DNA from 4 places in the Dorea sp. YH-dor226 genome. Region 3 is predicted to be linked to each of the others. Evidence: predicted binding sites of a transcription regulator. Region 3 holds the regulator's gene; each other region holds the start of a gene.

Region 1 (5,619 bases), on a different contig from region 3:
GAGTATCTGCAGCATATCGTGCTTACCAATGCTTCCGGGGCGTATGGAGCGGTGATCGCCGAGCATGTAATGGGGCTACTTTTGTCTCTGGCAAGGCGTATTCCGGAGTATGTACATCATGCGAAGACCGGATGCTGGAAAGATTGTGGCGCGGAGTGGAGAATTCAGGGAAAAAAAGCATTGATCCTTGGCGCCGGAGATATAGGAACTGCAGTGGCGGATCGGGCAGCAGCATTTGGAATGGAGGTAACGGGATTCTGCCGTCATATGCGGAAACCGGAAGGTTCATTTACACGCATGATCATGGCAGAACAGCTGGATCATGCAATCAAAGAAGCAGATTTTATCTGTGGCTGTCTTCCGGAAACACCGGAGACAATGCACCTGCTGGATGCGCGTCGGCTGGCAATGTCAAAAAAGGATGCGATTCTTGTGAATGTAGGGCGCGGTAGTCTGATTGATACAGACAGTCTGGTAAGAATGATTATGCAGGGGCATTTCTATGGAGTCGGTCTGGATGTCACGGATCCGGAACCGTTGCCAAAGGATCACCCGTTGTGGAAATTGCACAATGTAATTATCACGCCACATGTTGCGGGGATCGGTTTTGGGCACCATAACAGTGCGGAAGAGGCAATCTGGAAACTGAGTCTTGAGAATCTGGAACGTTTCAGAAATGGGGAGACGCTTAAGAATCTGGTAGATTATAAGAGAGGATATTAATAGACTGAGAATTGACGGATTTATTGTTGATTTGTTTCGTTAAAAGGTATATAGTTATGCTAACGAGAAAAAACAGAAGCATTTTGCAGTGGGGCAAAATGTACTATTAAGGAGGTAATTATCATGGACAGATTAAAAGGAAAGGTTGCAATCGTAACAGGCTCTACCAGCGGAATCGGAATCGGTATTGCAAAGTTATTTGCAGCTGAAGGTGCAAAAGTAGTGATCTGCGGACGTAGAGAAGCAAAAGGACAGGCTGTTGTGGATGAGATCGTGGCAGCAGGAGGGGAAGCTTCTTATCACTTTATGGATATCACAGATGTGGCTACAACAGAGAAACTGATTGCTGATACTGCAGAGAAATACGGAAAGATCGATATTCTCGTAAATAATGCTGCAAACGTAGCTCTGAAAGACGGACGTGTAGATGAGCTTACATTGGAAATGTGGGATGCCATCTTCGAGAGTGATATGCGCGGCACATTCTACGCAGTGAAGAGTGTAATTCCATATATGCAGAAAAATGAAAAAGGTGGTTCTATCATCAACATTGGATCCATGGCTTCCTGCGGCGGTGACCTTGGATCTACCGCTTATGCATGTGCAAAAGCAGGTGTTGATATGCTGACTAAGTATACAGCTCTTCAGTATGGAAAACAGAACATCCGCTGCAACTGTGTTCGTCCGGGTCTGATCGTTACACCACAGAACGAAGCACACGTTCCACAGGCACTGAAAGACATTTTCACAAGCAATATCTGTGTAAATCGTTATGGATGTCCGGAAGATATCGGACATATGTGCGTATATCTTGCATCTGACGAGAGCGAGTATTTCACAGGACAGGTTGTGACAGTAGACGGTGGTCTGAATTCTCATGTATCAACCGTTGCTCAGTTCAAGGAATTAAGCTCCCGTACATGGTAAGAAGATCAAGAATTGTTTGCCAGAGGTAGTTGAATGGGAACAGAAGAAAATAAGCAGGACAGAATGAAGTACCGTCTTGCAGATGCGATGAAAATCTGCATGAAGAAGATGCCGGTGGAAAAGATTACGGTAAAAGAAATTGTGGCTGAGTGTGGTACGACAAGGCAGACGTTTTATCGGAATTTCCAGGATAAATATGATTTGATCAACTGGTATTTTGACCGGATTCTGTTGGAATCTTTTCGCCATATGGGGGAAGGTGAGACGGTATATGAAGGGCTTGTGAACAAATTCCATTATATTGAGGAAGAAAAACTATTTTTCAAAGCCGCTTTTCGAACGGATGAACAGAATTGCCTGAAGGATCATGATTTTCAGCTGATTTTGAGATTCTATACGAAAAGGATTGAAGAAAAAACAAAAAAGCCTGTTCCAGAACATTTAAAATTTCTGCTGGAAATGTATTGTCAGGGATCTGTCTATATGACCGTTCGATGGCTTCTTGGAAATATGAAGCAGACGCCGGAGGAGATGGCAAAAAATCTGGTGGATGCCATGCCGTTAGAACTGATGAAAGCATTTCAGGAGATTCATCTGGTGTAAAATTGTATAGTATGTGATGAAAAAAAGCCAGTCTTTCATGTAAAGTGACAGATTGGCTTTTTTGTAACTTTCTTTTGATAAGAAAGATTGTTAAAATATAAACATATAATACAGGAATCAAGAAGAAAAGGAGATTGATAACGATGGCAAACAGAATCATGTTAAATCAGACTTCCTATCATGGGGCAGGAGCAATTCAGGAGATTGCAACAGAAGCAAAGGCAAGAGGATTCAAAAAGGCGTTTGTGTGTTCCGATCCGGATCTGATCAAATTTGAAGTAACAACAAAGGTTACAAAAGTACTGGAAGATGCAGGGCTTGAATATGCTGTATACTCAGATATCAAAGCAAATCCGACGATTGAAAATGTACAGCATGGCGTAGAAGAATTCAAAAAGTCTGAAGCTGACTATATTGTTGCAATCGGTGGAGGATCTTCCATGGATACAGCAAAGGCAATCGGAATCATCATTGCAAATCCGGAATTTGAGGATGTAAGAAGTCTGGAGGGAGTTGCCCCAACGACACAGCCATGTGTTCCGATCATTGCGGTACCTACAACAGCCGGAACTGCAGCAGAAGTAACTATCAACTATGTAATTACAGATGTTGAGAGAAAGAGAAAGTTTGTATGTGTAGATCCACACGATATGCCGATCATTGCAGTGGTAGATCCGGATATGATGTCCTCTATGCCAAAGGGGCTGACCGCATCTACAGGAATGGATGCATTGACACATGCAATTGAAGGATATACCACGAAAGGCGCGTGGGAGATGACAGATATGTTCCACCTTAAAGCAATCGAAATTATTTCTAAGTCTTTAAGAGGAGCTGTTGCAAATGAAAAAGAGGGCCGTGAGGGAATGGCACTCGGACAGTATATCGCAGGTATGGGATTCTCCAATGTTGGACTTGGAATTGCACATTCTATGGCTCATACGCTGGGAGCTGTATATGATACACCACATGGAGTTGCGTGCGCAATGATGCTTCCGATTGTTATGGAATACAATGCAGAATGCACCGGAGAAAAGTACAAAGAAATCGCAAAAGCAATGGGTGTAGAAGGCGTGGATAGCATGTCAGTAGAAGAATATAGAAAAGCAGCTGTGGATGCAGTAAGACAGCTGTCTGTAGACGTTGGAATTCCTACGAAACTGGATGCATTAAAAGAAGAAGATCTGCAGTTCCTGGCAGAGTCTGCTCATGCAGATGCATGTGCACCGGGAAATCCGAAAGATGCAAGCGTAGAAGATCTGAAAGACTTGTTCAGAAAATTAATGTAAATAAATGTCGTTGGAACGATGTCCGAATGAGCGAAAAGCTGTCGGACATCGTTCTTTTTTTGTTAATAATAGAACTTGATTTCTTTGAAAATCCAGTGAAATATACATAGCCTGCTATGTTATTGTAGCGGAGTTCCTGAGTGGAAGGATTCATAGTTACCTATGCGATTGGAAACAGATATTACCCCATATCAAAAAGCCTGTAGAAAATCCAATTTTTGCAAGAGGATGAAGAATTTTGACATTTACATCGTTCACTTATTGTGGACTGTATAATAAAAAGAAGAGTATAAAGTCGGATGATATAAATCAAACGAGATTGGAGGGCAGGGGCAGAATGTGGAAGAATATGATAAAAGCTGCAATAGTGGTTATTTCAACAGGTTGCGCCGGGTATCTGATAGCCGCAGGATTGTTTGTGACAGAATCGAAAGAAGAGGCCCTGCAGGCATTCCGTTACGAGAAGGATGGAGAAGTAGACTATACTTCAAGAACAGAACCGGAACATATTCGAACAGACGGAGCCACTCCAAGTGCATATGCAGACAATGAATTGATTGTGCAGCTGGCGGAGGGGACATCCGAGAGAGAGGCAAAGAGTATTGCGGGGGAGAATCAGGCGGAATTGGTGGGATTTATCAGTATTACGGATAAAGATATTAACATTACAAAGCCGGTGTTAGATCTTGAGAATTCAATGAAACAAGCCAAAAGGTATGTATAGGAACATCCGGAAAAACGGACAGAAGCGGATGTAAAATCTGATGAAAAGGAGATTCCGGAGGAGTCAGAAGATGATTCGGAAAAATTCATGAAATACCTGAAGGAAGAATTGATTCCAGAGTACGGTGTTATGCCGGTTGATGAGATATGTAAAACAAGCAATGGAATGGATGCGTGGCTGGAGCCGACAGATCTTCAGGGAATATTGGCAATTGAGATTGATGATTATGACGGAGACGGAAAACATGAAATGCTTCTGATAAGAGGAACCTGTGAGGGCATGGATAAACAGGAGCTGTTCAGTTCAGACGATCAGGGCGGCGGCGCCAGGATTAATATGGAAATGTATGAGTGTGACGGAAGCGTGAAGCTTGCGGATTCCAGGGAACTGATTCCCAGCGGTAAATACCGGGTTACTTATCAGGAAGTTCAGACCGGCTTCTTCACCTATAGTAACGACGGCACAGTGTATATAGGAATAGATAGCAATTTTATTATGAATGAGACGATTACAACGCTTGCACTATACCAGTATCGGGACGAAGCTTTTCAATATGTAAAAGGCTTCTGCAGGCGGCGTCAGGGAAGCTGTTATGAGGCGGTACTTACAGCAGATTCGGAGCCGGAACAGACAAACATTACATTTGCACCGACATTTACGGAAGACAGCGGGGGATGGTCGATTCTGGAGGACTATGATGATGAGCAGGCATCTGATTCGGAATTAGAAGAAAATGCACTCAGATTAAATGAGATTTATTATGAACAGCTAAAAACATACGGACTGAACGGTAAGGATGTAAGATTGCTTTGGGGAGAACGGCAGTGGGATGCAAGAACCGCCGATATCTATACATCCGGTGAAGGTAATCTGAAAGTGATGGCTTCCATTGCGGAATGCTATGAATATAGCACATCTACGGAGTGTCATCTGTTTCGAGAGGATCCTGCGGGCAGTCTGGATGCCTACCGATAAGAGTCACAAAAAAATGAAGAAGGATTGTAACAGGAGGAAATTATGAAGCAAAAAAATGTGTGGAGATATGGACAGTCTATTGCTGGCGTCATTGGACTTGCCAGTCTGCTGTTACCGCTATATCAGGCGGAAGGAATCACTTATAACATGCCGATGCTTCTGCGCCTGGGGAAAAGCGCAGGAATACAGTACTGCATCATACTGGTGGCAGTGATCCTGCTGTCGTTGGCCGGAAATCTGCTGGTGACACTGTGGGAACACCGGACCACCGATCTGGCAGCGGGAATCATAAGGCTTGCCGCTGCGGTACTGCTGCTGGTGATACGGCTGGCATTCATGGAGCAGCTTACAGGCATCCCTCAAAGTGGATTATTGGAT
Region 2 (5,619 bases), on a different contig from region 3:
ATCCGGAACCGATGCTGCCGTTTTTAAAAGAGATAGATGATATGGGATATCAGTACTATTTTCAGATGACAATTACAGATTACGAAGAAGAGATGGAGACAAACCTTCCTTCCATGGCGGAATCTATGGCAACGTTTCTTCTTGTCAGTGAGATGCTGGGAAAAGAAAGAATGGACTGGAGATTTGATCCCATTCTTCTGACAGAAAAATATACGATTTCCTATCACCTTGAGAAGTTTGAGATGATGTGTGAATGGCTTCATGAGGCGACGACAAGGTGCATATTCAGTTTTTATGATTCATATAAAGGAAGTTGTTTCCTGGAACCGGAAAGAGAAGACATGGAAGAACTTGCAAAAGGGTTGTCAAAGATTGCAAAAAAACATCACCTTCCGTTATATACATGTGCAGAAAAAATCGATTTGAGCAGGTACGGTATCTGTCACGGTGCCTGTATTGACAAGGACAGAATCCGCAGTCTGATTGGATATAAGTTGGATCTTAAGAAGGATTCCGGACAACGCAGAGAATGCGGATGCGCAGAAAGCATTGATATCGGAATGTATGATACCTGTACACACGGATGCAGGTATTGTTATGCGACCGGAAGCCTTGAGAGTGCAAAAAAGAAATTCGATCAGCATGATCCGGAATCTCCGATTCTGAGTGGACATCTGAGAGGTGATGAGGTGATTACAGATCAGGATCTGGAATCCAGCAGAGATAATCAGATTTCATTGTTTGATTTGCCGGAAATGTACACGGATTTTTAGTAAAAACAGAGAAAATGTATCGGAGTGGAAATGATGGTTGTTAAATACTTGACAACTGTGCGTGATTTTGGTATTTTTAGACTATAGTACGAACGTTAGTCTAAAACAAATTTGAGAGGTGAAAATATGAGTCTGATCACTAGTATACAGAAGTACTCGATCCATGATGGAGATGGAATCAGAACTACAGTATTTTTTAAGGGGTGCCTGTTAAAATGTGTATGGTGCCATAATCCGGAGACTCAAAATTATAAAAAGCAACCGTCCTATGACAGGGAAAGGTGTGTTGGCTGTCTGAGCTGTGAGAAGGCCTGTCCGCAGAAAGCAATCCATGAAGAGAATGGAAAAGTGGTTACTGATCTGAAATTGTGTGATGCATGCGGAACCTGTACAGATTATTGTAATCTGAATCTTCGGGAAATAATTGGAAAAGAATATACCGTGGATGAACTGGTGAAAGAGCTGCGTAAAGATGAAATGTTCTATGAGGAATCCGGCGGTGGTGTTACATTATCCGGCGGGGAAGTTATGACAGCCGATATGGATTATGTGGAAGAGTTGTGTAAAAAGCTGGTTCATCATGGAATTACAGTAACGATCGATACCTGCGGTCAGGCGCCTTATGAGAATTTTGAACGTCTGCTTCCGTATGTAAATACGTTTTTATATGATATCAAGACGATGGATAATGAGATACATAAAAAGTATATTGGAGCAGGAAATGAACTGATCCTGTCCAATCTGGAAAAGATCAGTGCGGCCGGAGCCAGAATATATATCCGGATTCCTACGATTCGGGAAGTAAACGGAACGGACAAAGCAATGAACGACATCATTGCCTATCTGAAAGAGAAAAACATTCAGGTTGCACAGGTAAATCTTTTGCCGTATCACAATACCGGATCCGGTAAATATGTAAAGATCGGCAAAGTTTATGAAGGAACAGAACTTCATGCACCATCAAAAGAAGAGATGAATCATTTTGTGGAACTTTTTAAATCAGCTGGATTCCATAATATAAAAATAGGAGGTTAAAGACATGGAAAAAAGAGGAATGAACGAACGTATTCAGGCATTGCGTGAAAAGAGCGTGAATACACAGCCGCACATTGACCTGGAACGTGCAAAGAGTGAGACGGAAACTTACAAAAAATATGAAGGAGAGATGTCAATTCCGGAACTTCGTGCACAGGTTCTGTATGACTATTTTTCCACCAAGACACTTTACATTGGAGAAGGTGAACTGATCGTTGGAGAGAAAGGAGATTCTCCGCAGGCATCTCCTACATTCCCGGAACTTTGCTGTCACACTGTTGAAGACATGCATGTTATGAATGATCGTGAACTGATTAATTTTAAAGTAAAAGAAGAGGATTATGATTATCAGGAAAAGGTAATTATTCCATATTGGGATCATCGTTCTACCCGTCATAAGATTCTGGCAAATATGACAGATGAATGGAAAGCTTGTTACGGAGCAGGTATTTTTACCGAGTTTATGGAGCAGAGAGGACCGGGTCATACGGTTGGTTCTTTCAAAATTTATGAAAAAGGATTTCTGGATTATAAAGAAGATATTCAGAAGTCTCTGGATGCTTTGGATTTTTACAATGACAAGGAAGCATTTGACAAGAGAAATCAGCTTCGTGGTATGGCAAAAGCCTGCGATGCGATCATGGTTCTTGGAGAGCGTTACGCAGCATATGCAAGAGAATTAGCTGAAAAAGAAGCTGATCCAAAGAGAAAAGAAGAACTTCTTCAGATTGCGGCTAACTGTGATGTTGTACCTGCACATAAGCCGGAGACATACTGGCAGGCAATTCAGATGTACTGGTTCGTACATCTGGGAGTAACCAGTGAGCTGAATCCATGGGATGCATACAGCCCGGGACGTCTGGATCAGCATCTGAATCCATTCTATGAAAAAGATGTGGAAGCCGGAATTCTGGATGATGAAAAGGCACTGGAACTTCTGGAATGCCTGTGGGTAAAATTCAACAATCAGCCTGCACCACCGAAGGTAGGAATTACATTAAAAGAAAGTAGTACATATACAGATTTTGCAAACCTGAATACAGGTGGAATTACTCCAAACGGTGAAAATGGTGTCAATAATGTCAGCTATCTGATCCTTGACTGTATGGATGAGATGAAACTTCTTCAGCCAAGTTCAAATGTACAGATCAGCAGAAAGACACCACAGAAATTCCTGAAACGTGCATGTGAAGTGTCTCGTAAGGGATGGGGACAGCCGGCATTCTATAACACAGAAGCGATCATTCAGGAGCTGATGAATGCAGGAAAGTCACTGGAAGATGCAAGACGCGGCGGAACGAGCGGATGTGTAGAGACAGGTGCATTTGGTAATGAGGCATATATCCTGACAGGATATTTCAACATTCCAAAGATTTTTGAATTAACGCTGAATAATGGTTATGATAAGATGACTGATCAGCAGCTTGGTCTGAAGCTTGGTTATGCAACAGATTTCAAGACATATGAAGAACTGTATGATGCGTTCAAGAAGCAGATGAAATACTTTATCGATATCAAGATCCAGGGAAGCAATGTGATCGAAAAGATCTTTGCTGAGTATATGCCTGTACCGTTCCTTTCTATTATTACCAATGACTGTATTTCCAAAGGAAAGGATTATAACAGCGGCGGAGCAAGATATAATACAAAATATCTGCAGGGCGTAGGAATCGGAACAATTACAGACTGTCTGGCAGCAGTAAAATACAATGTATATGATAAAAAGACATTTACAATGGAAGAACTGATGCAGGCTCTGGATGATAACTTTGAAGGACATGACAGAATTCTGAATCTGGTCAGAAACAAAACACCAAAATATGGTAATGATGATGACTATGCAGATGATATCATGAGAGATGTATTTGAATATTACAGAAGTCAGGTGACAGGACGTCCGAATATGCTGGGAGGTATGTATCGAATCAATATGCTTCCAACTACCTGTCATGTATATTTCGGTGATGTTATGATGGCAAGTCCAAATGGACGTTTGGCACATAAGCCGGTATCTGAGGGTATCTCTCCGGAAAAGGGTGCAGATGTAAACGGACCGACAGCAGTTGTAAAATCCTGTGCAAAGATGGATCATCTTCAGACAGGCGGTACACTTCTGAATCAGAAGTTTACTCCAAGCGTAGTAGCAGGTGAGGAAGGTCTGGATCAGATGGCAAACCTGGTACGTACTTACTTCAATATGGATGGACATCATATTCAGTTCAACGTAATTGACAGAGAAACATTGATTCAGGCACAGAAGCATCCGGAGGATTACAAAGATCTGATCGTGCGTGTGGCTGGATACAGTGATCATTTCCGCAATCTGAGCAAAGCTCTTCAGGACGAGATCATTGAAAGAACAGAACAGTCATTTAATTAATCGTAGGTTCCTGTAAAATGTCATTTATACACAGACTGTTACAAAATGTAGCAGTCTGTGTATTTTTTGTATAATAAAAATTGCTTTTTTCTCTTTTTGCGATTACAATGGTGTAAGTGACGATTCTCAAATACAGAAAGCAGTGAGAGAAAGATGGCAGAAGTGAGAAGAAGAATGAGATTTCATGGAAGAGTACAGGGTGTCGGCTTTCGGTATACGGCAAAATATCTGGCACAATCTCTTCGTTTGACCGGATGGGTAAAAAATGAATATGACGGTACGGTTCTTATGGAGATTCAGGGAAGGGAAATGCTGATACATGAATTGATGAAAGGGCTGAACCGCAGTAATTTTATTCAGATTGACTGGATTGATACAGAAGATATTCCTGTAGAACAGGAAAGTAGTTTTTATGTACGATGACATTGGCATGAGAGGGGAAAACATGGAAAAGAGAAGTGTAAAAAGCAAAATTGTATCAGCTGCATGGCAGTTGTTTTATGAAAAAGGATATAATGGAACGACGGTTGATGATATCATCGAATTGTCAGGAACTTCAAAAGGTTCTTTCTATTATTATTTCAGTACGAAGGACGAGCTTTTGAATACATTGTCCATGATATTGGATGATTATTATGAAGAACTGGAGCGGGAGCTGGACCCACAGATGAACAGTTTTTCAAAGCTGCTTTATCTAAATGATAAGGCGCATTCCATGATGGAGGAAAAAATCAGTATTGATCTGATCACATCGCTTTATTCCACGCAGTTAGTGGCACAGGGGAACAGACATCTGCTCGACCAGAACAGAAATTATTACAAGCTGATCACAAAAGTTGTGGAAGAAGGACAGAAAAGAGGACAGATCCGGTCTGATGTTTCGGTCAGTGAGATTACAAAGTATTATGCAATGTGCGAACGTGCTCTGGTGACGGACTGGTGTCTGAATAAAGGAGAATATTCTCTGGGCGAGTACAGCAGAGAGTGTATGCCGATGATGATGGAGCATTTTAAAGAGGAGAACATTATATAAAAGGGGCATTGTTCCATAGATGAGTAATCATCTGTGGAGCAATGCCCCTTTTTTGAGAGAAAGTATTAATGCCTTATTAACGCTGTGTCATGTCCTATTCTAAAATGATCCTTCTGAAGAATGGCATAAGCTTTTTCATAATTCCCCTTGCGCATATAGGTCACCATTTTTTTCAGATTTTCATTGGTTACCGGAATATGCATACCGTTCTTAATGGAATACTGGCCGATCCGGATTAATTCTGACAGATTATTTTCATAGATTCGGTTAATCCGTTCATTTTCAAATATACTGATAATCTCCATATGCATGGCAGTATCCGCCACTTCCCAGTCATACAGATCACCGGCCGCGGCACACATTCTTACGACTTTTTCTTCGATTCGATAAGAGTATTC
Region 3 (5,619 bases):
CGGTGGTCAGGCATCAGATGTAAATTTCAGGGAGCGTTGCTTGTACATGAAAAACCAGGATATCATATTCGGAAAGGTGATATCCTGGTTTTTATAATGTTTCCTTTCTTTATTCTGCAAGTTCTTCCCACTTTTCATATAATTCTGCAAGTTCTTCTGCGATAGAAGCTTTTTCCTTTGCCAGTTCCTGACATTTTACTGAATTCGTAAAGATCTCTTCCTGCATCATTAATTCATCGATTTCGGCATCGCGTTCTTCGAGATCAGAGATGCGGTCTTCCGTCTTTTTCAGTTCATTTTTTCGTTTTCGCTCCCGTGCCTGAGCTTCTTTTTGTTCCTGCCAGCTGAGTTTGGAATCTGTGATGGAATTCGTGGAAGATTTTGCTGCGGAAGAAGCGGCCTTTACACTTCCGGGAATTGGAGCCGAAGCAGTGCTGCCGGCATAGATGGCTGTCAGTTCTTCTTTTTTCTCCAGATAATAATCATAATTACCAATATAATTGACAAATGTCTGGTTTACCAGATCCAGGATCCTTGTTGCGGTCTGATTAATAAAATATCGGTCATGAGAGACATACAATACAGTTCCGGTGTAATCATTTAATGCTTTTTCCAGAATTTCTTTGGAGGTGATATCCAAATGGTTGGTTGGCTCATCAAGGATCAGAAAGTTTGCTTCGGACAGCATCAGTTTCGCAAGTGAAACACGTCCGCGCTCCCCGCCGCTCAGAGAGCTGATCTGTTTGAAGACGTCCTCTCCGGTAAAGAGAAATGCTGCAAGAACATTGCGGATCTGGGTGTTTGTCAGTGTCGGATAGTCATCCGATATCTCATCGAAGATGGTTTTTTCCATATGAAGGACGTGATGTTCCTGGTCATAGTATCCGATTTTTACATTCGTTCCAAGCGAGAAGGTTCCGCTGTCAGCTGAAACTACCTGATTCAGGATTTTCAATAATGTGGTTTTGCCGGTTCCGTTGTCGCCAATGATTGCAACATGTTCTCCGCGTTTTATTTCGAAGCTGATGTCAGAGAATAAGGTCTGCCCCGGAAATGATTTGCTTAAGTGTTCTACCGTTAATACATCGTTTCCACTGACACAGGAAGGCTCCAGTGTCAGATGAATCTCCGTATTCAGCTCCTGGGGCTTCTCTACAGGCTTCATCTTTTCCAGCATTTTTTCGCGACTTTCTGCACGTTTAATGGATTTTTCACGGTTGAAAGAACGAAGTTTTTCGATGACAGCCTCCTGGTGTCTGATTTCCTGCTGCTGGTTCAGATATTCCTTCAGTCGCGCTTCCCGAAGTTTCTTTTTCTTGTCGGCGTAATCGCTGTAATTGCCCTGATAGGTCATCAAAGATCCCTGCTCGATTTCCAGTACCTTTGTGACAACTCTGTTCAGAAAGTACCGGTCATGGGAGACGATCAGAACAGCCCCCGGATAGTTGAGAAGATAAGTCTCAAGCCATGAGATGGAATTCAGATCCAGGTGGTTGGTAGGCTCATCCAGCAGGAGAATATCCGGTTTTGTGAGGAGCAGCTTTCCAAGAGATACGCGTGTTTTCTGTCCGCCGGAAAGTGTGTCAACCGGCTTGGAGAAATCGTTTTCTGTAAAGCCAAGACCCTTAAGAACGCCCGTAATTTCACTTTCATAGGCATATCCGTTGGCGCGTTCGAAAGCGGCAGTCAGGCGGTTGTAAGTGTTCAGACGTGCTTCCAGTTCCGCACCGGAGAGATGTTTTAATTCCAGTTCGATAGAACGAATCTGTTGTTCCATGGAGATGATCTCTGACTTGGCAAGCTTCACTTCCTCATAGATGGTATTGCCGCTTTGCATCTGCTGGTGCTGTGCGAGATAGCCGAGAGTCTTTCCTTTTGTGAGAATGACAGTTCCGCCGTCAGAAGGCAGTTCTCCGACGACCATCTTCAGGAGAGTAGACTTTCCGGCGCCGTTTGGTCCGACCAGTGCAGCCTTTTCATGATCCTCTATGTGAAATGATCCATCGGCGACAATTACGTTTTCACCGAAGGATTTATTGATTCCGTGACATGCTAATATCATGGTATTTCCTCCTTTGCATACGATATAATTATAACGGAAATGGTGTAAATTACAACTATTGTTTGACATTAATCTTCCGATTTTATATAATATCTTTAGACTATAACAGGAAGGTGAATACATTGGAAGGAAGAGAGATATCGCAGGCGGTAATACGAAGGTTGCCAAGGTATTACAGATATTTGGGAGAACTTTTAGAAAATGGAGTAGAACGAATCTCTTCAAATGATCTCAGTAAACGAATGAAAGTGACTGCGTCACAGATTCGTCAGGATCTTAATAATTTCGGAGGATTTGGTCAACAGGGATACGGATATAATGTAAAGTATCTGTACACAGAGATTGGTAAGATTCTCGGACTTGAAGAAGATCACAATATTATTATTATCGGAGCTGGTAATCTGGGGCAGGCACTGGCCAACTATGCAGCATTTGAAAAACGTGGTTTTATATTAAAGGGAATCTTTGATGTGAATCCACGGTTGGAGGGTGTGGCAATCCGGGGCGTTCCGGTACGTATGATGGATGATCTGAAGTCTTTTGTACAGAATAATAATATAGATATTGCTGTTCTTACGATTCCAAAAGAAAAGGCAATTGAGGTTGCGAATATGCTGGTTGAAAACGGGGTACGTGCGATCTGGAATTTTGCACATACAGACCTGAATCTTCCAGAGAATATCATCGTGGAAAATGTGCATTTATCTGAAAGTCTTATGCAGTTATCCTATAATATAAGCCGTTATAACGAAGAACACAAAAAATAAAGATGATGTAGACGTGTAAGGTCCGGCATGTGCAGACATGCCTGTTCTTACACGTTCTTTGATATGGGGGTGAGACAATGCGATATCTGGTGGATGGCAGTCAGATGAAGGCTGCAGATCAGTATACGATCCAGACAATAGGTACTCCGTCCCTTGTATTGATGGAGCGGGCTGCCAGATGCTGTGTGCAGGTAATGACAGACAGATATCTGGATCTGTCCAGAGCCTGTGTTGTATGTGGCTCCGGGAATAATGGCGGAGATGGTCTGGCAATTGCGAGAATCCTTACCAGGATGGGATATCCGGCTACCGCCTGTTTTATTGGCAATAAGGAGCATTGTACAGAAGAGACAAAAGAACAGATGCGTCTCCTTAAGGAAGCCGGAGGCAAGATTATATATGGATACGAAGAGGCAAAATACAGCGTACTGATCGATGCGATCTTCGGTGTGGGACTGAGCAGAAAGATTGAGGGGAACTATCGTGAGATCATCGATCAGATGAATCGTTCGACGGGAATAAAGGTTGCAGTCGATATTCCGTCCGGAATCTCTTCCGGGAATGGTGCGGTGTTGGGAATCGCATTTCATGCAGATATTACGGTTACTTTTCAGCTTGAAAAGCTGGGACTTCAGATGTATCCGGGACGGGAATACGCCGGAGAGATCTATCCTGTTGACATAGGAATCTGCACAGACAGGATCAGGGATGACATATCTGTGGCATATACGTATGATAGAAGAGAATATAGCCGTCTGCTGCCGGTCAGAAAGGCGGATTCACATAAAGGAACATATGGAAAGCTTCTGGTAATTGCCGGAAGCAGGGGAATGTCAGGAGCAGCATATCTGAATGCCAAAGCAGCGTATCGGGCCGGAGCAGGACTGGTGCAGATCTATACTCCGGAGGAGAATCGTGTGATTCTTCAGACTCTGCTGCCGGAAGCAATTATTACTGCCTACGAGTCCTTTGAAGAAGAAAAACTGTGTTCGCTTCTTGCGTGGGCCGATACCGTATGTATCGGATCCGGGCTCGGAACGAACGACTTGTCGAAGAAGATCCTACAGACAACACTGAAAAATATAAAGGTACCGTGTGTGATTGATGCGGATGGACTGAATCTGTTATCAGAGAATATGGAAGCACTGAAGCAGGTATCGGACGGAGAGATCGTGCTGACTCCTCATATGAAGGAGATGGAACGATTGTCCGGCAAAATGGTATCAGAGATCCGGGAACACCGGACAGCTGTTCTGAGAGAATTCACGGAACAACATCCGGCAGTCGTAGCGTTGAAAGATTCCAGAACGATGGTTGCATCTTCAGGATCCCGCATATATGTGAATCTGTCCGGCAATTGTGCAATGGCAAAAGCCGGATCAGGAGATGTCCTTGCGGGGATGATCGCAGGTCTGATGGCACAGAAAGTATCCGGATATGATGCAGCAGTTCTGGGAGTCTATTTGCACGGCTGTTGCGGAGATTATGCCCGGAAGATCATGGGAAGCTATAGCGTTATGGCAGAAGATCTTATTGAAAATATAGGCAAAGTGTTCATAGATCAGGAGGAGTTGGCTTATGAAGAAGTATAGCAGAGTTATGGCGAGGGTCGATTTGGATGCAGTTGAATATAATATAGAGATGATGAAAAACAATATTAAAGAGGGTGTTCAGATCATGGCCGTTATTAAGATGGACGGATATGGACATGGAGCTGCACAGATTGCAAAAGTGCTGGATCCGAAAGAGTATATCTGGGGCTTTGCGGCAGCAACGCTTGACGAAGCTGTTCACCTGAAGAGATCAGGAATCAAAAAGCCAATACTTGTTCTTGGCTGTATCTTTCCGGATCAGTGGGAAGACATGATTGAGAATGAGATTCGCATGACAGTATTTACAAAGGAGATGGCTGAAGAAGTATCCGAACTTGCACAACGTATGGGAAGAAAAGTATATGTTCACATTAAGCTGGATACGGGAATGGGGCGTCTGGGCTTTCAGATTACAGAAGAAAATGCAGACATCATTGCTGCCATCAGCAAGCTTCCGAACCTAGTCATGGAAGGAATGTTTACACATTTTTCCAAAGCGGATGAAACGGATAAGACGTATACACATGAACAGATCAATCAGTATCTGTGGATGAAAAGGGCGTTGGAAGAAAGAAATGTTGTATTTTCTTATTATCACTGCTCCAACAGTGCAGGTATCATTGATATGAAGGAAGCTAATCTGAATCTGGTACGTGCAGGTATATCGACATACGGAATGTATCCGTCGGATGAAGTGGAAAAAGAAAATGTTCCTCTTAAGCCTGCAATGGAGCTGATCAGTCATGTGGCCTTTGTAAAGTGGGTAGAAGAAGGAAGAAGGATCAGTTACGGAGGAACATATGTGACAGCTTATCCGACGAAAGTTGCCACGATTCCGGTTGGATATGGAGATGGATATCCCCGCAGCCTGTCCAACCAGGGATATGTTCTGATCCATGGACAGAAAGCACCGATTCTCGGAAGAGTATGTATGGATCAGTTCATGGTTGATGTAACGGGTATAGATGATGTGAAATTCGGTGACAAAGTGACGTTGATCGGGAAAGACGGGGATGAGGTCCTTCCGGTAGAAACCCTGAGCGATCTTTCGGGAAGATTTAATTATGAATTTGTATGTAATCTTGGAAAGAGAATTCCGAGAGAATATATCCGGCATGGAGAAATCGTGGAACAGGTAGATTATTTTCTCTGATTCTGCAGGTTCCTGCATTTTGAAGAATACATCCGAAAAAGATGG
Region 4 (5,619 bases), on a different contig from region 3:
TTATTCGGCACCATCGACGACTACTCTGAAAGACAAGACGTCTGATCTGCAGAATGAGTTAGATGATCTGAACAGTCAGCTGGCTGCTTTAAGCCAGGAACTGGATTCCGCATCCGAACAGGTTGAGGAATTATCTGCAGAAATCGAAAAGTCCAAGCTTGATCTCGCGTCCGCTCAGTTAAATGAGGACCTTCAATATGAATCTATGAAAGATCGTATTCAGTTTATGTATGAAGGCGGCAGCGTTTCACTGATACAGATATTATTCTCATCGGAAAATATGAGCGATTTTCTGAACAAAGCAGAATACGTTACTACGATCAGTGAATATGACCGGTCTATGCTGGACGAATTAAAGGATGCGCGAAAAAGCGTAGAAAAGAAGCAAAATGAACTGACAGAAAAGCAGGGAGAACTTACGGAGCTTGAAGCAAACCTCACCGCAAAGCAGGAGGAACTGAATTCCAAGATCTCCTCCACTTCTTCGGAGCTTGCCGATTATCAGGCACAGCTGGAACGCGCGAAAGCTGCGGAAGAAGCACTGAAGAATGCACAGAATAACTCCTCTCCGGGACCTGTCACTCCGTCCAACGGAAATAATACGAACAACGGCTCTCAGAATCAGCCTTCTGTTCCCGCTTCCACCACGGATGTAGCTCTGTTAGCAGCCATTCTTCAATGTGAAGCCGGCGGTTACGATGGAATGCTGGCAGTCGCAACCGTAATCATGAACCGACTTGCCAGTCCACTGTATCCAAACACACTGCAGGGCGTCATCTATCAGTCCGGCCAGTTTGCACCTACATGGAACGGTTCACTGAACAGAGTACTTGCCAGTGGCGCATCTGCTACTGCATACACGGTAGCTCAGGATGCCCTTAACGGCGCCAGACATTCAGCAGTCATCCACTGCTATCAGTTCCGATCCGCATCTACCGGGGTATCCGGAATCAATATTGCGGGCAATGTATTCTTCTAAACAACTGAAAATATGCAGTAAAAAACAGGACTGTCGAAATGAATTCCGACAGTCCTTATTTTTTACTGGTAATCCATAACATCAATCCATTTCAAAAGAAAGTCTTTTTCCAGTTCATTCTCCTTCTCCAGCTGAGATGCTGCCACGATCGGAAGCCACTGCTGCACATACTGTTTTGCCGTATCACTCTTCTTACAGAACAACTTCAGATACAAGTCTGCTGTTTCCTGATCTTTCAATGCAAAAAGCAGATAAGTCATCGCTGCATCCGCACTTGCATTTCCCTGTGTTGCATGTGCCCAGTCCACTACCGTCATCTTACCATTCTTTCCTACGATCACATTACTCGGATTAAAATCACCATGACATAGTTTGTCATGTTTCGGCATACTTTCCAGGCGTGTCAGAAGTTCATATCTCTGTGTAGCGTCCAGAGCCTTCAGCTGATTAATCTGTTTTGCAAGCTTATCCTTCAGTTTCATCAGCATCGGAGCCTTCTTTTCGTGTACTTTCAACTGCAGATCCACGAAATCTGACATATACTTTTCCAGATTGTCATGGTCTACCTTCATCATTTCTTCCAGTGTCTTTCCGTCCTTATATTCAATCACCAGCGCCCACTTTCCGTCAATCTGAGTCACTTCTTTTAACTTCGGTATCTCAAGTCCTGTTTCTTCCACTCGCACTGTGTTCAGCGCTTCATTGAAAACTGCTGATTTCGGATGCGTCTTTTCAAATACTTTCACGATACCTTCTTCTGTTTTGTAAACTTCTTTATAAGGACGTTTTACAATTACCTTGGCTTTTTCCGTTTTCATAGATATCCCTCCTGACTGTATTTCGTTCGTTCAATTGTCGTTATCTGCATTATACACCTGCTATATACATTTGAAAATACATTATTGATATTTTTTTAACTTATTTTTATCTCGTATTTTTATCGTTATTTTATTAACAATATATTGTAATATAATAGAGAACCGGTGCATGCCCTCATCAGCATCGGTTCTCCATCTCAAAATTGAACATTATTTCATAAGCATATACAATGCCTGTGCATAGATCTTCGCCGTCTCAACCAGACGATCCACTGCAATATACTCATCCGCTTCATGTGCAAGCTCCGGCTCGCCCGGAAATACCGGTCCAAAAGAAGCAAAGTTTTCCACATCCCGGCAATAGGTTCCGCCGCCAATCACAATTGGTTCTTCCTGCATTCCTGTCATCTCATTGAACACATTTAAAAGGATCTGTACAAGTTCTGCCTCTTTCGGAATATAGAGTGGAGGTCTCTTCTGCCAGTATTCCGCTTTTAATTCATATTTCCTGCAATTTAATTCAATCGTCTTCCAGATCATATTGAGATCTACATGGACCGGGCAACGTACATCTACCTTCAGATCGCACTGCCTATCCTCCAGTTTTAAAATTCCCAGATTCATACTTAATTTTCCGGACAGTTGATCTTCGCAGGCAATTCCCATGTTTCTGCCTTCCCATCCATCTGCAAATAACGCATGCAGTGCTTCAAAGAATTGTGCTTCTTCTTCCGGCAAAGATACATCTCTTAAGAACTCTACCATAGGTAAGATTGCATTTTTCCCAAGCCATGGCTGCATGGCATGGGCGCTCACGCCGCGGAAGTTAAGACTCAGACAATCATCTTCCATCGTACAGTTTTCCATCTCACCGGTTTCGAGAAATCTCTTCTGAACCGCATCCAGTTCATCTTTCGGACCACCCAGATGTACATTGGCACAATTGGGAACCGCATTTACTACAGTTCCACAATTCAGACTTTTCACATGCAGGCACCCTGTATCAGCCTCTTTCCACTCTGTCTGAATCCGGAACCGGAGTATTCCCTTCTCCGCATGGATGACGGAGAATGATCCATCCGGAGAGAAGCCCATATCCGGGCTTTTCTCTTTGGTCAGATAATACTTAATGCATCTGTGTCCGGTTTCTTCATCACATCCGATGATGTGATTCACATGATTGGAAACCGGAAGTCCACTTTCTTTTACAGCTTTCATCGCATAGAGCGCCGCTACCATCGGTCCCTTGTCATCCAGGCTTCCTCTTCCATACAGTTTTCCATCTTCAATCACCGGGTCAAATGGGTGACGGCTCCACCCGTTTCCGGGCGGAACCACGTCAATATGAGAAAGAATTCCGATTTCTTTTCCTTCCGTTCCATATCGGACAGAACCTGCATAGCCATCATATTCCCTGGTTTCAAATCCCATATCTGCAGATAACCGGAGCACGGTTTTTAATGCAGTCTGAATATTTTCTCCAAACGGCGCTCCCTCTCTTCCTGTATCTGCATCAATCACACTGGGGATTCGAATCAGTTCCTGTACGGATTGCAACATCTCTTCTTTATAGCTGTCTATCAATGAATCTAATACTGTTTCCATCTTTTACTCCCATTACTCTGTTGGTTTCTTCACCAGTTTGAATGTATTGGTAAAGAATGAGAAGAGTGCAGAACCGGCGATCAATCCGGCAGACAGTACATTCAGGTTCTTTGTTCCCTCTTCACCGAACTTCTTCTCAATAATAAAGCGAACAGCCAGGAAGATGAGTCCTGCAACACCTGCTTTCGGATTCATAATCAGAAGGCCTGCTGCAAACATAATACCAATCTGTCGTTTCAGTCCGCTGACCAGCTGAATTACACCGCCAAGGCAGGCAAAGATCAGGATATAACGCAATACCACAGCATCTACACCCGCTTCAATCGTAGACTTATATACTGCTGCCACCGGCGGAATTCTTCCTGCCATGAAGTAAGATTTATAGAAGATAAATACTGCAACGATTGCTACTGCTGCACCCATAAGCTCTGCGAAGTACTGCTGTCTTCTTCCTTCTACTTCAAACTTCTGATTCTTTCCTTTTCCTCTTAAGATCCATCCGGTCTTCAGGTCATAACCCATGTCGGCAAATGCAGGACCTGTACATGCCGCATAACCAGCCAGGAATGCAAGTGCTTCCGGTGGGAATCCAATAAACATACCGAGTACAAGGAAGATAATTACAGTTGCCATTGCCGGGAAATAACCGGAATGCATAGCCGAGATACCTACAAGGATCTCAGAAACCAGTGCTGCAATCATTGCATATACTACCCAGATTACCAGCTTCACCGGACTCATCTCGGCTACCAGTCCACCGATCACTGCCATAACGATCGCACCGATGATATAGAGAACCATACCCTTTGTCAGAGCCTTTGACATATCTTCTGCAGATCTGGAATATACATAGACTTCTTTTTCTTCTGTTGTTTCTTTTGCTTCCTCTTTCTTCTTCGCTTCACTCTTTTCTTTGTACTTTTTGCGAATCAGAATTGCGGACTGGATCAGAGCAATCATACCTGCTCCAACCATGACACCCTGTGGTACGTAATAAGTACCAAGCGTATATCCAAACCAGCTTTCCCAGTAACCATTGCAGATCAGACCGATACAGAATGCAGTCAGTGCAACAATATTACCCAGACCACAGACACCGATAATATCCATCGGAAGTCCAACCCATGTTCCGGCAATACCTGCCACAATACCGGTTACCAGAAGCACTGCCTTTTTACCAAGTTCCGCTGCCGCAAGAATCGTCTCTGCAGTCGCGATACCGATCGGCCATGCCTCATTAGCCCCCATAAGTGGTGTATCAAACATCCAGTACATCATAGTAATATCAATCAGAAATGCAATGACACCTCCGACCAGAATACCAGTACACATCTCCGGACGATCAAATACCCAGATTACAGATACACATACCATCAGCACATTTCCTGCTCCGAATGTCGCACAGGAAATTGCAGTTTCAATGATATTCTGTGTATGGATATTCTTAAACTTTTTGGTGAATCCCAGCGGGATCATACCGATGATAACCGCAATCAGCGCACCGATGATCGATGAGTTTGTACTAAGTCCGAATCTTACGATCAGCTCCATACCGATGATCGCACCAAGTATAGATGTCAGTAAGATTACGACAATAATTGCAGGGTTAAATGTTTTTGGATGTTCCTGGGAACAATAATACTCTATCAGTTCTTCATCACTATTAAATTTCTTTTTTTCTTCTGCCATATACCCTTCTCCTTTAGAAATCCGGATCAATATCCGGCTACGCCAAGTTCCTTACATATCTTTCTTACCTCCGGATGCATATATACACCATCTTCTTCAAATATCTCTCCGTCCAGAATGATCGTTGGTTTTAATATGGTGCCGTCTGTATGACTCGGTGCATCCCACTTCTCCGCCAGGATAGATGCACCCTGACTTCCGATTCCGAATTCAATTCCTCCAAATACTCTTTCGTCTTCCACGATTCTTCCGGTCGGTGACATAACTCCCGGATTAAATCCAAGAGAATAATGTGCAACTCTGTAGGAAGCCGGATGGTTGTATCCTGCCAGCCAGTCACGGAAGATATCTGCATCTCTGTCTCCTTCAACTTTCGTAACAACACCGTTCTCTACCGTCAGCTTCACAGGAGATTTTAACAGTCCGATCTCTGCCGGCGGCCACAGTGCACCGTCAAACACCAGTGTTCCATTGATGGTAGACTCCATGCAGTTCCAGCTGATCTGTCCGCACATCATATTGGACTGT

Evidence for each region. Region 3 encodes Rex, which represses fermentation and respiration genes when NADH is low (regulators of the CRP and FNR family bind a similar motif). Its sites were predicted from a motif close to ATTGTTAANTANTTAACAAT; they were not measured.
Region 1: a site for Rex is predicted at 2,340-2,359, ahead of fucO (lactaldehyde reductase). Genes of this name have one in related genera too.
Region 2: a site for Rex is predicted at 810-829, ahead of ABE547_RS02985 (trans-4-hydroxy-L-proline dehydratase activase). Genes of this name have one in related genera too.
Region 4: a site for Rex is predicted at 1,919-1,938, ahead of ABE547_RS00550 (aminoglycoside phosphotransferase family protein). Genes of this name have one in related genera too.

Annotation. Positions count from the first base shown of each region.
Region 1 covers NZ_JBDOHS010000002.1:57,295-62,913, reverse strand. The annotation lists gene ABE547_RS02120 (D-2-hydroxyacid dehydrogenase) at 1-723, shown strand, start outside; gene ABE547_RS02115 (SDR family NAD(P)-dependent oxidoreductase) at 847-1,650, shown strand; gene ABE547_RS02110 (TetR/AcrR family transcriptional regulator C-terminal domain-containing protein) at 1,684-2,253, shown strand; gene fucO (lactaldehyde reductase) at 2,397-3,542, shown strand; gene ABE547_RS02100 (hypothetical protein) at 3,880-4,266, shown strand; gene ABE547_RS02095 (hypothetical protein) at 4,354-5,241, shown strand; gene ABE547_RS02090 (FHA domain-containing protein) at 5,284-5,619, shown strand, end outside.
Region 2 covers NZ_JBDOHS010000002.1:243,216-248,834, reverse strand. The annotation lists gene ABE547_RS02990 (DUF1848 domain-containing protein) at 1-773, shown strand, start outside; gene ABE547_RS02985 (trans-4-hydroxy-L-proline dehydratase activase) at 900-1,808, shown strand; gene hypD (trans-4-hydroxy-L-proline dehydratase) at 1,813-4,188, shown strand; gene ABE547_RS02975 (acylphosphatase) at 4,342-4,611, shown strand; gene ABE547_RS02970 (TetR/AcrR family transcriptional regulator) at 4,619-5,221, shown strand; gene ABE547_RS02965 (GntR family transcriptional regulator) at 5,287-5,619, opposite strand, start outside.
Region 3 covers NZ_JBDOHS010000004.1:94,712-100,330, forward strand. The annotation lists gene ABE547_RS05055 (DUF6472 family protein) at 1-23, shown strand, start outside; gene ABE547_RS05060 (ABC-F family ATP-binding cassette domain-containing protein) at 110-2,062, opposite strand; gene ABE547_RS05065 (redox-sensing transcriptional repressor Rex) at 2,185-2,829, shown strand; gene ABE547_RS05070 (NAD(P)H-hydrate dehydratase) at 2,907-4,421, shown strand; gene alr (alanine racemase) at 4,408-5,574, shown strand.
Region 4 covers NZ_JBDOHS010000001.1:103,686-109,304, forward strand. The annotation lists gene ABE547_RS00545 (cell wall hydrolase) at 1-979, shown strand, start outside; gene ABE547_RS00550 (aminoglycoside phosphotransferase family protein) at 1,042-1,797, opposite strand; gene pepV (dipeptidase PepV) at 2,008-3,402, opposite strand; gene ABE547_RS00560 (OPT/YSL family transporter) at 3,415-5,091, opposite strand; gene ABE547_RS00565 (hypothetical protein) at 5,118-5,619, opposite strand, start outside.